2 regions of the Rhodohalobacter sp. SW132 genome follow, and region 1 is predicted to be linked to the other one. Evidence: riboswitches for the same ligand, from Rfam matches in the RefSeq annotation. Region 1 holds a riboswitch; the other holds the start of a gene.
What was found. A riboswitch is a leader RNA that binds a small molecule or an ion and turns the genes downstream of it on or off. The one in region 1 is predicted to bind thiamine pyrophosphate.
Positions count from the first base shown of each region.

Region 2: it holds a riboswitch for thiamine pyrophosphate, as region 1 does, so the genes downstream of both, thiM (hydroxyethylthiazole kinase) here and DYD21_RS16115 (TonB-dependent receptor domain-containing protein) in region 1, are expected to answer to the same signal.

Region 1 covers NZ_QUOK01000009.1:188,781-196,425, forward strand. Annotated here, with positions in the region: gene smc (chromosome segregation protein SMC) at 1-599, shown strand, start outside; gene DYD21_RS16100 (energy transducer TonB) at 710-1,135, shown strand; gene DYD21_RS16105 (tetratricopeptide repeat protein) at 1,144-2,094, opposite strand; gene DYD21_RS16110 (M28 family peptidase) at 2,196-3,449, opposite strand; TPP riboswitch at 3,772-3,872, shown strand; gene DYD21_RS16115 (TonB-dependent receptor domain-containing protein) at 3,938-6,394, shown strand; gene DYD21_RS16120 (YkoF family thiamine/hydroxymethylpyrimidine-binding protein) at 6,606-7,211, opposite strand; gene DYD21_RS16125 (TonB-dependent receptor) at 7,307-7,645, opposite strand, start outside.
Region 2 covers NZ_QUOK01000001.1:783,449-791,093, reverse strand. Annotated here, with positions in the region: gene DYD21_RS03380 (hypothetical protein) at 1-1,454, opposite strand, end outside; gene tenA (thiaminase II) at 1,952-2,602, opposite strand; gene thiD (bifunctional hydroxymethylpyrimidine kinase/phosphomethylpyrimidine kinase) at 2,666-3,490, opposite strand; gene thiL (thiamine-phosphate kinase) at 3,627-4,670, opposite strand; gene thiE (thiamine phosphate synthase) at 4,996-5,649, opposite strand; gene thiM (hydroxyethylthiazole kinase) at 5,642-6,451, opposite strand; TPP riboswitch at 6,541-6,637, opposite strand; gene DYD21_RS03350 (FAD-binding oxidoreductase) at 6,743-7,414, opposite strand; gene DYD21_RS03345 (DUF2231 domain-containing protein) at 7,517-7,645, opposite strand, start outside.

The DNA.
Region 1 (7,645 bases):
ACCTTGCTATTGATGAATATGAGGAGGAGAAAGAACGTCTTGATTTTTATGAAGAGCAGATTGATGATCTGCAGAATGCCGAAAAAGAGATGCGCGAGACGATTGATGAGATCAATCAAACCGCAACCGAGCGATTTAATAAAACGTTTGAGCAGATCCGGGTGAATTTTCAGTCAGTCTTTCACACGCTTTTTGAAGAAGACGACAACTGCGACCTGCTGATTGAAAAGGATGTAGAGGATCCGCTTGAGGCGAAAATTGAAATCATAGCGAACCCGCGTGGAAAGCGTCCTTCGAGTATCAACCAGCTATCCGGCGGTGAAAAAACGCTGACCGCCATTGCGCTTCTATTCGCCATCTACCTGGTAAAACCGTCACCATTCTGTGTTCTTGATGAGGTTGACGCCCCGCTGGATGATGCAAATATTGAACGATTTGCATCCATGATCCGCTCATTTAGTAAAGAAACGCAGTTCATCATCATCACGCATAACAAAAAAACAATGTCGAAAGCGGAGATGATGTACGGTGTAACCATGCCCGAAACCGGTGTTAGCCGACTGGTGGGAGTTCGGCTGGATGAAGTAGCCCAGGCATAATACGAACTATTTTGAAGTAAATTCCCTGATGTTTCTATCATTCCGAAGAATGTTGGGATCGGGCAAACTGTTTATATCCCATTGCAATCGTTAAATCACAAGCTCTTATTATGGTAGTCCGAAACCTTGTTCTGTTTTCCATTTTCTTAGCTGCTCTTCTTGCACTGGTTTCATGCGCCACAACAGATTCCACTGTAATCGATTCCAATCAGGGGACAGTAACCGTCAGTTCAATCTATATTGAACAGGATGGAATGGTGCCTGCAACATTTGCCGCAGGTGCTGGCGGACTCAGTATCGAATACCCCGATGCTTGTTATAATGAAGGTATTGAAGGCGTGGTACTGATCCATCTGGATATCCGCAACGACGGCGAGCTGATCAATGCGCAAATTGAGGACGGTATTGGCAGCAGTTGTGATGAAGCGGCCATCGAAATGATTGAGGAGCAGAGCTTCAATCCTGCTATGGATATGGGTGGAGAATCCGTTACAGCACGTCATCTTGTTCAGATAACATTCAGCCAGGCTGAGTAACCTAACGATTACTCCACACCATATCTTGCCAGTTCCGCTTCTGCAGCAATAAACCCGAATGCAGGCCAGTTTCCGTCGTTGTAGATTTGCTGCCAGATCTCCAAAGCACGATCTTCGCGTCCATTTATGTAATGCCAGTTCCCGATTCCATATCCGAGGGTGGCATTCTGTAAGGCATCATCCGATGCTTCCATCAGCCGCTGGGCACTAAATTGCCCGTTGAATACCAGCAGCAGATTCAGATACGCTTCATTTTCGATCACCTCAATTTCAGGTGTGATATCTGCAATCACCTCACCGGCCCGTTCGTCATTTCCATTTCGTTTCAGGGCCATATAGTACCAGTAGAGCGTAGCGATCCGCATATCTTCAGTCAGATCCAGAGAGAGCGCATTTTCGTATGATTCAATTGCGGCCTGATAATTCGCCTGCAGATAATGTACGAGCCCCAGATGATACCACACATTTGATTTCAGTGTGCTGGTAGGCTGATTCAACTCGTTAGGCAGCCCGTCCGGCTCTACGGTATCTTCCATATTTCGCATGAGCAACGCGGCCTGTTCAAAATCCTTAATTGCGTGATTGAACATACGAAGTGTGAGATAGCGATGCCCTCTGTGGCGATACATTCTTGGATCATCAGGATGTTTAAACACTCCTTCTGTAAAAATTTCCACCGCATCACGATACTGACCAAGATAGGCTGTTCTTCTGCCGAGCCAAATCACATTGTCGGGTTCTTCCGGATCTCTGCGGTATTCCAACATCGCCTCTCTGAGGTTTTCGCTGTACTCCTCTTCAACATCCGCGGGAAGTTCAGGTGTGTAGAGCGTATCTCCAAGCAGCGAAAATGTTTGTGCACCCTGAGGCAGTGGCGGCAAATCACCTGAACCATTACAAGCAGCGAATAAAAAAGTTATAACGATGACAAAAAGGAAACCTGTTTTATCAATTTTCATAAACTGTAGTGTTTGTTTAAAGTCAATTTCGATCGGCTCAGAGAAGTTCGTAAAATACCGTTTGATGATTAATGTCGTGTCATTGATAAGGTTTTAGAAAATTAAAACTGAACATCCAGTTCTACTTCTTCTCCATCACGATTTACAATAATCGTCAGTTCATCCCCGCGGCGGAATTCACCCAAACTTTCCATATAATCGTAAATATCCTCAATTTCGATACCTCCCATTCGCACGATAACATCTCCCGCCTGCATGCCGGCTTGCTCGGCCGGTTCTCCTTCACGTACCGCTGACACACGAAACCCGGTACCTGAAAATGAATAATCGGGTGTCACTCCGAGAGTCGGGCCTTCAAAATCAAATGTGGACTCTCTCGGGTCGGTCGATTCATGGAAAGTCAGTTCATCACGGTTCATTTGGTCCAGTAATTCGATCAGGATTGACGCATGATTCATCACTTTTTCAATTCCTGCATAATTGATTTTATTCGCTGTATCGGAGGAGCGGTGATAATCTGTATGCGTTCCGGTGTGATAGTGGAGAACAGGTATACCGGCTTCGTAGAAGGATGCATGGTCACTGGCGCCGGTTCCGGCAGGAGTGCGGGTGATGTTCAGCGAATCCGAATCTATATCCTGCAGAATATCATTCCATTGTTCGGCCGTACCGGTACCGAAAATTGTCAGCTCATTACCCTCCATCCTGCCGATCATATCAAAATTGATCATGGCAAGCACATTTTCCGGTTCAATTTCCATCTGTTCAACAAAAAAACCGGATCCCAGCAACCCCATCTCCTCTCCTGAAAACGCTACAAAAATCATATCTTTATCCGGAGTATTATCAGAAAAATAACCGGCCAGCCATAAAAGTCCTGCAGTTCCAGATGCGTTATCATCTGCACCGGGATGTATCACCCGTTCATCACCGGTCTCCATAGATATCATACCTCCCCTGCCCTGAGAATCGTAATGAGCTCCAATTACGATGACTTCGTCGCTCTCTCCCCTGCCCTCAATTTTTGCAACTACATTTCGGGCGATATGATTCTCCATCTGCATCGCCTGTGGAATGGGGCCTTCCAAAACAAATTGCTGGAAATAGGTGCCTTCATCTCCGGCAGGAATTAAACCGTGCTGAAGAAACTGATCGGCAATGTAGTTTGCAGCCGTTGCCTCACCGGCTGATCCCGCCAGCCGCCCTTCCAGTTCGTCTGATGTTAGCCATTCAACGTGCTCCCGGATTGAAACATCGTGCTCACCCGACGGTGCCGGTTCACTACATCCGTAAATAATAAAAAGTATCAGGGTGATAATGCCCAATGACGATAACTGACCAGAAATATAATTCATTGCGAAATATTTAAAGATTTTTCCCTCATAAAATACACTATAAATTCTTCTTTGACAGGCATGATTTTATGTGTTTAGCCAATAAACCTGAGCCCGGCAGGGGTGACATTATTACAAGTATCACCGCAGTGGCGCGGGGTCGCTGGGAGAAGAGATTTTCGGTGTCAATGTCCCGTTTTATCTGCCTCTCACTCTTACAAGCCTCTTCGTATATATAAATAACTCGGCGCCACTGTGTCACCGCGGTTCATTTTTTCCCTGATACAAAAAAGAAATCCGCCTTGATGCCGAGCTGAATCCCTCTTACCTTTTGTGTTCAATCTTATAAGGTTGGGGGTGTCCCGATAAAAAATCGGGACTGAGATCATACCCTGTGAACCTGAACCGGATCATACCGGCGTAGGGAAACCGAGATCTGCAGCAGGAACAATTTCCGTTTCAAATGTTGTACCCCCTCCTTCAATCGAATCATAATTGATGGAGGCATCATGATTAAATATACAATTCTACTTTTCGGACTGATTTTTTCAGTCCACTCACTCCAGGCGCAAACCATAGACGGCCGTGTTTTAGACAGCTCATCCCAGGCTCCGCTTCAAGGCGCCAGTGTTATTGAAACCGGAACCACAAACGGCACATCAACCAATACAAACGGAGAGTTTTCTCTCACTCTATCTGATGAAAGCGACCAAATCACTGTTCGTTATGTTGGATATCAATCTCAAACGATCACGATCTCCGGAAATGAAGATCAACTGGAAATATTGTTGCAGCGGCAGGCTGTTTCCGGTGGCGAAGTATTTGTGAACGCCCTTCGGGTTGATGATTCCACTCCCATAGCTTACAGCAATATTTCGCGCGCTGATATTGAATCGCGAAACCTGGGGCAGGATATTCCATTTTTAGTAAAGACCTCTCCTTCGGTCGTGTCCACATCGGATGCAGGAGCAGGAATAGGTTACACCGGGCTGCGTATTCGCGGTGTAGATCCGGGACGGATAAATGTTACAATTAACGGAATTCCGGTGAATGATGCAGAATCACACGGCGTATTTTGGGTGAACATGCCGGACCTGGCTTCATCAACCCAAAATATTCAAATTCAGCGCGGTGTAGGAACATCCACACAAGGAGCCGGAGCTTTTGGCGGATCTATGAATTTGCAGACTGCTTTGATGAGGAACGAGCCCTATGGAGAGATTAACACGAGCGTGGGATCATTTGGAACGCAAAAGTTTAATGTTCAGCTCGGGTCAGGAATCATGGATAACAACTGGCAATTTGAAGGACGCTTTTCGAAAATCGACTCCGACGGTTATGTCGATCGCGCCAGCTCTGATTTGCAATCCTATTATTTTGCAGCGGCACGGCATGGTGACAGAAGCCTCTTAAAGGCTGATGTATTCTCCGGCAGTGAAGTAACCTACCAGGCATGGAACGGCGTTCCTGAACCCATTTTGGATAATGACGCCGATCAGCTGGAGCACTACATCAACACCCTGTTTTTAGACCAGGAATCGGCCGATCATTTACGGGATAACCTGGGGAATCGTCAGTTTAACGAGTTCACCTACCAAAACCAGGTGGATGATTATCAGCAAGACCACTACCAGCTCCACTACTCCTACCAGCTGACAGACAGCTGGATCGCAAACGCATCTCTCCACTACACATACGGACGTGGATATTTTGAGCAGTTTCGTCGGGATGATAATCTCAGTAGCTACAACATCAGCCCGATAGAAATTGGGGCTGAAACGATTACCCGAAGTGATTTGGTGAGACAGCGCTGGCTGGATAATCACTTTTACGGCACTGTTTTATCTACCGAATACACAGAGGATGATAGCTGGACCCTCACTCTTGGTGGCGGCTACAATGAATATGACGGCGACCATTTTGGAGAAGTTGTTTGGGCCCGATTTGCCGGCGATAGTGATCTGGGCGATCGATATTACGACAACAACGGTTTCAAAACAGATTTCAACGTATACGGTAAACTGAATTACTACCTCACGTCTGATTTGAATCTCTTTACGGATCTGCAGTATCGGGCAGTCACGTACCGGTTTTTAGGACTTCGGGTTGATGGACCGACCGGAGATATTGAAGATGTAACCCAGCGAGACAAGATCAACTTTTTTAATCCTAAAGCCGGGCTTGTGTATCGGTTTGCAGATGGACACCGGACTTTTGCTTCGTTCAGCGTAGGTGGCAAAGAACCAACCCGCCGCGACTATGTGGATTCAAGTGTTGACAGCCGCCCCGATCCCGAAATTCTATACAATTACGAAGCGGGGTACAGCGGCACGTTCAACCGGATCGACCTTGGGGTAAACCTCTACTATATGCAGTACAAAGATCAGCTTGTGCTGACCGGTGCCGTAAATGATGTTGGCGGATATGTTCGGGAAAATGTTCCTGATAGCTACCGTGCAGGAATTGAACTTGAAGCTGGGATTCGTATTTCAGATCAGTTTTTATGGAATGGAAATGCCACGTTCAGCCACAATAAAATAGATGAATATGTGCGTTTTCTTGATGATTACGATCAGGGTGGCCAGCAGACAGAAACTTTCGAAAATACGGACATCGCATTTTCACCCGGAGTGATCGCAAATTCTGTTTTCGCTCACCGTGCCGGTGGATTAACCACTGAGTGGGTCTCCCAATTTGTGGGGCAGCAGTTCCTGGATAACACGCAAACCGAGAGCCGATCGATCGATTCGTACTGGGTAAATGATCTTCGATTCAGTTACGAATTTTCAAATCTGCCTTATGTAAAAGGCGTTAACGCCACACTGCAAATCAACAATGTGCTGAATGAAAAATATGCATCCAATGGCTATACCTTTGGGTACATTTTGGGTGGTGAGCAACATTATAACTATTACTACCCACAAGCGGGAAGGAATTTCCTAACAAGTTTGCAGGTTCGGTTTTAAGACTCAGATGAACAGACATAGCAAAATCCTTGCTATTTCTTGATTTTTTTGAAAGTGAGTCTTCTCGGTTCAGCGAACCGAGTTACATAGAATCCCGGTGCTTTAGAAGCACCGGGATTTTATTATGTCAATTTCTATTTTCGCCTAAATCATAACTACCGATATTCTCTCATATAACGCAATAGAATCTTTGCGCCATTTCGTCTAATCTTTAGATCTCGACCTCATCACCGGACGGGCTGTTGGCTGATATCGTTACGGTCATGATTGTATGCTTTGATCCCGCTTCTTCCGTGGCGCGTAACACTTTCTCCAATCCGCTGAACACATCCTGTGCTGATCCGGCAAGAATTGTTTCGTAATGTGTGGGTGTAACCTCTACCCCGTGCTTTTTCATCGCCTCAATCTGCTCGTAGATCAGGTCCATATAGTTGCCGCCGCCCATGGGATAGAGCGCAAATTTGGCCGTTACGTCCTTTTTAATGGAAGAGATTGAATTATGGTTCATCGGCTTTTCATCTTTGGCCATATAGCTGTGGCCTGCCGTATCGCCCGGACATCCAACAGAAAATGTGGCGCTGTAGACCGTATGAACTCCTGTTTTGGCAATATGCAAGAATACAGCCTGGCTCACATCAAAAATATGGGGAATTCGGCCCCTTGCAATGGTACTCACTTTATCTGTTTTCATCCACACTTTTGAGCTGTCTGTAGCTTTCAATGCATCCAGAATAAGATTCGAAAACCTGTCGCTCATCGGGTAAACGGAAAAGCTGCACCCCGCAATTCGTTGTTCTTCGCTTGTATTGGCAGACATAATAAATCGGATTTAGGTTTTGACTGATAATGAAAATTCAAAGTGCTCCTGTTCAACCTCCAAACAGGAGCACTTCGAAGACGCCTCTCTAATAATCAGAACCGAATCGTGAGTTCGGCAAACAGATGTCTCGGCGGCTGGACAATATATCCCGGTGAATCAAAAGTACCGTCAAAATTTGTATCCACAGGAGCCCCGTTTGTATAATAAAGCTCATCGAATACATTATGTAATTTTATTGATGCCGAGATGTTCCGGCTGATTGTCGCATCCACTCCAAAATTTGTTATAAACGAGGAAGGAAGCGTAAGATCGTCGCGGTTTGTCAGCTCCAGGTACGCCTCCCCAATGTACCGCCCGGTGAGCGAAACGTTGAGAAAATCGTAAAACATATAGTTGATGGTACCGTTTGCAAGCCACTCCGGACTGAGGAT
Region 2 (7,645 bases), on a different contig from region 1:
TCTCTCTCGAATACATCATCCGGAGTTTTCGGATCATAAAGCAGGCGGCCCCACTGCTTGTAAAACAACCATTGCCGCTGAAATGCATAATCCCAATCAACCGGATCATCAATTTTGGTAAAATAATCTTTAGCCGGAATGTAGGTTTCCGACCCGATGAAATAGCCGCCAATGTATGAGGCGTCATTGGTTTCAATATGAGCGCGGATGAAATCTGGTACTCCCCAGCGCAGGGCAAAGAAATCCTCGTTACGAGCCATCCAGGTGATTTTGTAATTTTCCGGTTCAGGCTCAAAATAGGTATCACCCAGCTCCCCGCCATGCACCTTCACCAGTTCCGGTGTGGAGTGCGCATGCGACCAGTTAAATTTCATTTCTACCCAGATCGGGCCATCAAAATAGTCCAGTTTCTCCATCGCTTCGCGGGTCAGCTTTTCAACATGCTCACTGGTGGAACCTTCAGAACCCGTACCGGCCGAAAACGGCACCCGGTGGATAAATTTTACCGGTCTGTCAGCCAGCCGCATGCCTTCGATCATGGTTTCATCCATCCAGTCTTGCCGCTGCTGCGGAGTCATACCGGCCATTCCTTCACCGTGGGAGATTGCAAAGCCGGATAGATCGGGATATTCATTGAGTACCTGCGTAACACTCTCGCGGGTATACCTTTTCACAATCTCGGTGGTATCTCCTTCCACATAATAATGGGGATAAAAATTATCGTGGGCTACATCGTGCGCTTTAGAGAACTCCTCACTCACAAAAATGCTCCAGTTCACAATGTAGGTGTCGATTCCCCGGGCCTTAGCCATCCCGAAAATTCCGCTGAACAGTTCCCTCCACTCATCCAGCTCCTCCTCACTGAATTGGCTTGCTTCGGGAAAATTCTCGGGCATGATCATATAGGTAAAGGGATGAAGCATCCACAGAGAAAGTGCGTTGAACCGGTTCTCGGCCATCATATCCAGGAAGGCTTCCCAGTAGTCGAGTTCGCGTGCCGTATCGTAGTGCTGATCGAGCGCCATGCTGGGCCGGTAAGTATCCCAGGGCATATTGTGCTTAATTGCCCGGAACGAAAATTTTGGAGATTCTTTGATCCGTTCGATATCCTGAAGCGCCACTCCGTTTCCAAGCCTCTCCACAACAGCAAGACTGCCATACACCATTCCGGCTTCATCCCCGCCGTAAATGGTAAGAAACCGATCCTGTTCAGGGATGATTTCGAACGCTTCCGGATCCAGGTTCACTTCATTCACGCCAATATTTATCAGCAGATCGTACTCCGATCGGTTTGTCGATATTGAGTAGCCCTGATCGGAGAGTGCACTGCCGAGACGATCGGCGGAGTAGGCTGCCTGCGGCACGGATTCATCATACAGCAGGTAAACCTGTTGCGAAAAAACCGTCCCCGGAATCAGCAGTAAGAGCAGAAAAAGTATCAGTGGATTTTTCATAGGATGATGATTTAGTCAGCTGAATTCGATTGTGTGTCCACTGTAATAAACTGAATATCGAAGTCAATGTCATCAGCGTAGCGCAGGTCGCTGACCTGCCAAGATTATGATCTGATTGAGGATCAGAACAAGAGCTTAGATTCGATAAGAGCTGAAATAGAGTAATCAGCGTGAAAGGCTGTCCCAAAAGTATTAACTAAATTTTCAGAACCTAAATACCTTAAGCAGGCTAAGAATGGTTTATTGAGCTCCCCTCCATATGGAGTGTATTTGCGACATAGGGAGGGGCCGGGGGTGGGTCAAAAAGACCGGGTGCTCAAATTCAACTCATAAACTTAAATTAATTAGGCACTGAATAATGGGCGTCCTCTTTTTGGACAGTCTCGCGTCCTGATTGATTGCTGGCAATAGACATTCCGTGTTTTTATAAAATCAGTACGTGGGTCAGCGACGCCGCGCTACGACTATATCCGCGACTCAGCGTCTCAGCGGTTTAATCAGACCGGCCATTGCTCAACTTTGTACGCCGAGTTCCAGAACATCCACTCCATTTTTGTGGAATCAATAAACGCTTGCGTCATCCGCCGGCGAACGGGCTCTGAGCTGGTTTTGGCAGCCCGGTCCGTGATCTCAATTGCGCGATCAACGCTTTCGGAGAAATCCTCGCCTGCGTAAGTATCGATCCACTCCCGGTAGGGATTGTTTTCGGCAGATCGCTCATGAATATGCAGCCCCACCTCGCGGTAGATCCAGAAGCAGGGAAGCAGCGCGGCTACCGCCACCGGATAATCCTCAAGAGATGCGGTTGAGAGAAGAAAATGCGTATAGGAAAAACAGGCGGGTGATTTACCCACATCGATGTGGGTATCGAATTTTTGAAGAAAGCTTTCGTGAAGTGCCCGCTCAACCACCACGGCGCCGGTGGCAAAATCGAGAAAATCTTTCAGCTCCTTAGCATTTTGACTTTTCGCGCCGGCAATCGCCAATGCCTTTGAAAAATCAGCCAGGTAGAGTGCGTCCTGTTTCATGTAAAATGCGAATTTGTCCTCTGAAAGCGTACCCACCGTGAGTTCTTTGTTAAAAGGCAGATTCAGGATTTCTTTGTAGATCGGTGAAATCTTCTCCCAAAGCGAATTGGTAAATGACATTTTAGATAACTGTTGATTAGTTGTTTGTTTGATGAGGATAGGTGGTTAAGCAGTCCGGATTTTTCACCGATTCCACACATTAAAAAAATGATTTAACGGACCGTGACCCGATCCGGTTTTGTAGGCTGCCCCGTCCTCAATCGCGCCCTTCACGTACTGTTTGGCAAATTTCACAGCACTCTCCAGGTCACAATCGTGCGCAAGATAGGATGCGATGGCCGATGAATAGGTACACCCGGTTCCATGCGTGTTTTTTGTATTGATCCGGGCTGATGCGAAAACATAGGTGTCGGTTTTCCCGCCGTTTTTGCAAAAAAGCATATCTTTGGACTGCTTTCCTTTCAGGTGCCCTCCTTTGATCAGAACGCTCTTGGCGCCGGTATCGAACAGAATTTCGGCGGCATGTTTGATATCGTTGTCCGTCTCGATATTGATTCCCGTCAGTTTTTCCGCTTCCGGTTTATTTGGCGTGATTAGTTTAGCAACCGGAAAAAGTTGTTTCACCATCGTCTCAATGGCGTCTTCTTTAAGCAGCTGAGCCCCGCTTTTTGAAATCATAACGGGATCGAGCACAATGTTTTCTGATTTGTGCGCTTTCAGCCGTTCCGCCACCGCTTCAATAATTTCCGCGGAAAAGAGCATCCCGATTTTGATCGCATCGGTCCCGATATCATCCAGCACCGCATCGATTTGCTGTGCCACAAATTGCGGTTCCGCAGCCTGTATTCCCGCTACCGTTTGCGTATTCTGTGCCGTCATCGCTGTGATTACCGACATCCCGTAACATCCAAGTGCGGAGAAGGTTTTCAGGTCGGCCTGTATTCCCGCTCCGCCGCCGCTGTCTGATCCCGCGATGGTGAGTGCTTTTGTGTACTGTTTTGGGCTCATGGTTAAATTTCTTTATTGTTTTTTGTAATACGTACTCAGGCAGAGTTTCTGATTTCTTTTCCTTTATTCGTCTATTCGTCAGCAGAGCTGACTTGTTCTTCGTTGCGAAGCAGAGCTTCGCAACATGGCATTTTTTTCACTTTTCACTTTTAAAATGATCAAATCCTTTCTTCCCAACATCAACCATCTCACCGTTTTTCATCCATTGTAATTCGGCTGGTCCTTCGGTTACTTCACCGATCGTTATGAAACTGTACCCAAATTTTTGGTGGAATTCCTGCTGAAGATGATCAATTTTTTCTCCACCTGCTGTAAACAGCAGTCCGTAATCTTCACCGGAGGCAACGGCCAGCTCCAGCGGATCCCAGGATCGGGTATCACAAACCCGTTGGAGGGTTGGGGAGATGGGAATCTGATCGACTTTCATTTGCAGCGTGATGCCAGACTTTTGTGCAATATGACGTGCATCTGACTCTATTCCGTCTGAAAGATCAATCATAGAGTTCACACCGCCAAACGATGCCAAAAATTGTGCCTCCTCAACATATAGCTGGGGACGATGATGTGCGCTGATCAATTTCTGTTCATCCTCACCGTCTGCAGGAGCGCCATCCAGAAGCAATTTCAGCCCGGCGCCGGACTCCCCAGGATTGCCCAGTACCGCGATGTGATCACCCGGTTTCGCGCCTGATCGCCAAAGGATTGAATCTGTCTGCATCACCCCGATAATGGTATAGTTTATCACAACCGGACCGGGACTTTTTGTTGTATCGCCCCCCATGAGCTGCACATCGTGCAATTGGGTCAATTCCTGAGTGCCGCGAAAGAACTTTTCAATCCATGAAACAGAGAGGTCATCCGACAACCCGATACTCAGAAATGCGTAAAGCGGTTTGCCGCCCATCGCTGAGATATCGCTCAGATTCACTGCCAGGGATTTATACCCGAGATCCTCCGGTGAAATCCATTCACGCCGGAAATGGCGGTCTTCAATAAGCATATCGGTTGTGACCAGCAGCGACGTTCCTTCGCCATACGGCAATACCGCGCAATCATCCCCGATCCCGGTTTCACCATAGTTGTTCTCCGTGCCGAAAAGAGCCGCAACCTGATCAATAAAACCAAACTCACCGAGTTCGGAAAGGGAATCGAAACCTTTAAAAGGTGATTTATCGCTCACAATAATTGTCTCGTGTATTTATAAAGGTTATTGACTGCATGGAAATGATCTCTTTCATAATGAACTACCCCGAGGCTGTTAAAAAGCATTAACTGAATTCTCAGAACCTAAATACTTTAAACAAGCTATCAATATTTTATTGCGCTCCCCTCCATATGGAGTGTATTTGCGACATAGGGAGGGGCCGGGGGTGGGTCAAAAAGACCAGGTGCTCAAATTTAACTCACAAACTTATATTAATTAGGCGCCGATTTATAGGCATCTCCTTTCTTGACAGTATCAGTCACGAATTAACTCCATCTTAAAATAGAACTCAGGGTTTAGATCAAATTCCATGCGCCTGAGGTTTGATTATCGCATCAATTTGTTTGCGGAGTTCGGCAGTGGCGCAGCCGGGATCTTCAGAAGCGCAAATTGCTGATACAACTGCCAGTCCATCGGCTCCATTTTTCAATATGGACTGTGCATTTCCGATGTTTATTCCGCCGATCGCAACAAGTGGATAACTGGTTCTCTCCGAGATCATTTTCAGTCCGGTGAGTCCCCACTCCCGTTTGGTGTCGGTTTTTGTAGGCGTGCTGTATATAGGGCTCACACCCAGGTAATCCGGCTGGAGTGCATCCACCGTTTCCAGGTCTTCTTCCGTCTCCACCGATAGTCCGATGATTTTATCCCGGCCGAGAAGATTTCGCGCGATGCTCACGGGCATATCGTTCTGACCGAGGTGAACGCCCGCTGCGTCTACCGCTAATGCAACATCCACCCGATCGTTTATAATCAGAGGAATGTGAAGCGGATCAAGTACTTTTTTCAGCTCAAATCCCAGCCGGATAAATTCCCGGGTTGAAGCGTTCTTTTCCCGAAGTTGAACTGTCGTTACTCCATTTTCCGCTGCTATTTGCACCAGTTCGGGCAGACTGTTCTCTTTCATCATTTCCCGGTCGGTTACCAGGTATAAGCTCAGGTCGGCCTTACGCATGGGTTTCCTCCGGTTTCAGTCGCGATTCTATTCCCTGGTTGTCCAATACGTAGAGTGCATCAAGGAAGTGGGTCTGAAATGAGCCTGGGCCGGCCGATTTTTCAGCAGCCATCTCACCGGCAATGCCCATCACACGCATGGCAGAGAGTGACGCTTCTACGGGATCAATTCCCGCACCGGCAAACGCCCCGATGAGCGCCGAAGCTGTACACCCCATTCCGGTCACGCGGCCCATCAGCGAATGCCCGTTATGTACGGTCCGCGTTTCATTTTCTGAAACGATATAGTCTGTTTCGCCGCTTACAACCACCACGCAGCTATATTCCCCGGCCAGGTGGTGAGCGGCGTTAACCGATGAGTGGCTCTCCTGTGTGCTGTCCACACCCTTTGTTTTTACATCAGCAGTGTAAAGTGCGCCGATTTCAGATGCATTTCCCCGAATGATATCCGGCGAAGTAGCACCAATCAATTTCTTGAGCGTATCTGTGCGATACGGTGTTGCGCCTGCACCTACGGGGTCAATAATAATTGGCGCGCCGTTTTCAGCGGCTGATTTCATCGCAATCTCCATTGCCTCCACCCAGTGCGGGCTCAGCGTTCCGATATTGATAACCAGTGCACTGGCGATGGCTGCCATGTCGGCGACTTCTTCTTTGGCATGCGCCATCACAGGGGAAGCACCCAGCGAGAGCAGTGCGTTTGCGGTATTGTTCATCACTACATAGTTGGTAATATTGTGGACCAGCGGCCCGGTCTCTCTCACATTTTGCAGGTGGTTTGATGTACGTTCAGCTTCATTCATGGCTGTGCAGTTTTTTTGATAATTTCAGATCGAGATCGGTCACAACGGGCGGGAAGAGAAAACAGGTTCACTCACTCACTAAAGAATATGAGCGAATCAATCCATTTCCCTCCGCCGGTATGATCCGGATCAGGTGATAAGGGTATTATTTCAGCCCCTGAGAACGGGGCACCCCTAATGGTGTATGGAACATACAAAAAGTGAGCGTCAATGGCAGGGAAATCCCCGTTTTGATGCTCACTTTTTAAATTTTAAAAAGGATTTTTTTGAATAAATGAGCAAATGCTGAGATCACTCCTCAAACACAAGAGCATCGGGATCCGCACCAAGTTCTTTCAGGTAGGTCATCATCGCTTCATTGAATTCTTTAGGTCCACAAACATAAAACGGCTGTTCGAAATCGGTAATCTGTTTTTTGAGAAAATCTTTATCAATATAGCCATCCAGGAACAGGTCATCTTTGGAGAATTCATCGGTTACCAGACTGGTAAATTGGATACCCAGTATCGATTCGAACTCTTCTTTCAGAATTACATCTTTAGGTGATTTATTTGAAAAAATGAGGTGATTATCTCCAATTTCACTTTTTTCGTGCAGATCACGGAGTATGGCGATGAATGGCGTCACGCCGGCACCTCCGGCAAGAAAAACACCTTCACCATCATATTGAATCGTACCCCACGCATCACCGATCATCAGGTTATCCCCGGGTTCCAGTTTTCCAATTTGTTCCGTCACCCCGTCGTGTTCCGGATAGATTTTAATCACAAACTCCAGGTAATCATCTTTGGGAAGGGAAGTAAAAGTAAATGGGCGTTTCTCATCACGCCATCCTTCTTTATCAATCGCCACTTCTGTAGCCTGCCCCGGTGAAAATTCATATCCACCCGGCTTTTCAAACGTTAGCTGTTTTACATCGTGCGTAATATTCTGAATGTCTTTAATTTTGACTGTATAGGACATAATTTATGATTTTGTTTGATTTACCAATAGTACAATTATGCCCCTCTATACATTCATAGTATTTCGAAAACAGACTTTTGTAGATGCAGATAGATTCCTGAGTTAAAGCGCAGTAAATTCAATCAGCCGAATTTTAATATTTCCGGAACCGGTAAATGCAAAGCCAGTTCTTCCTTCTTCCATCTCATCAGCATGGGTATGGACGATGGTATTTCCGTTTTGATACCCGTA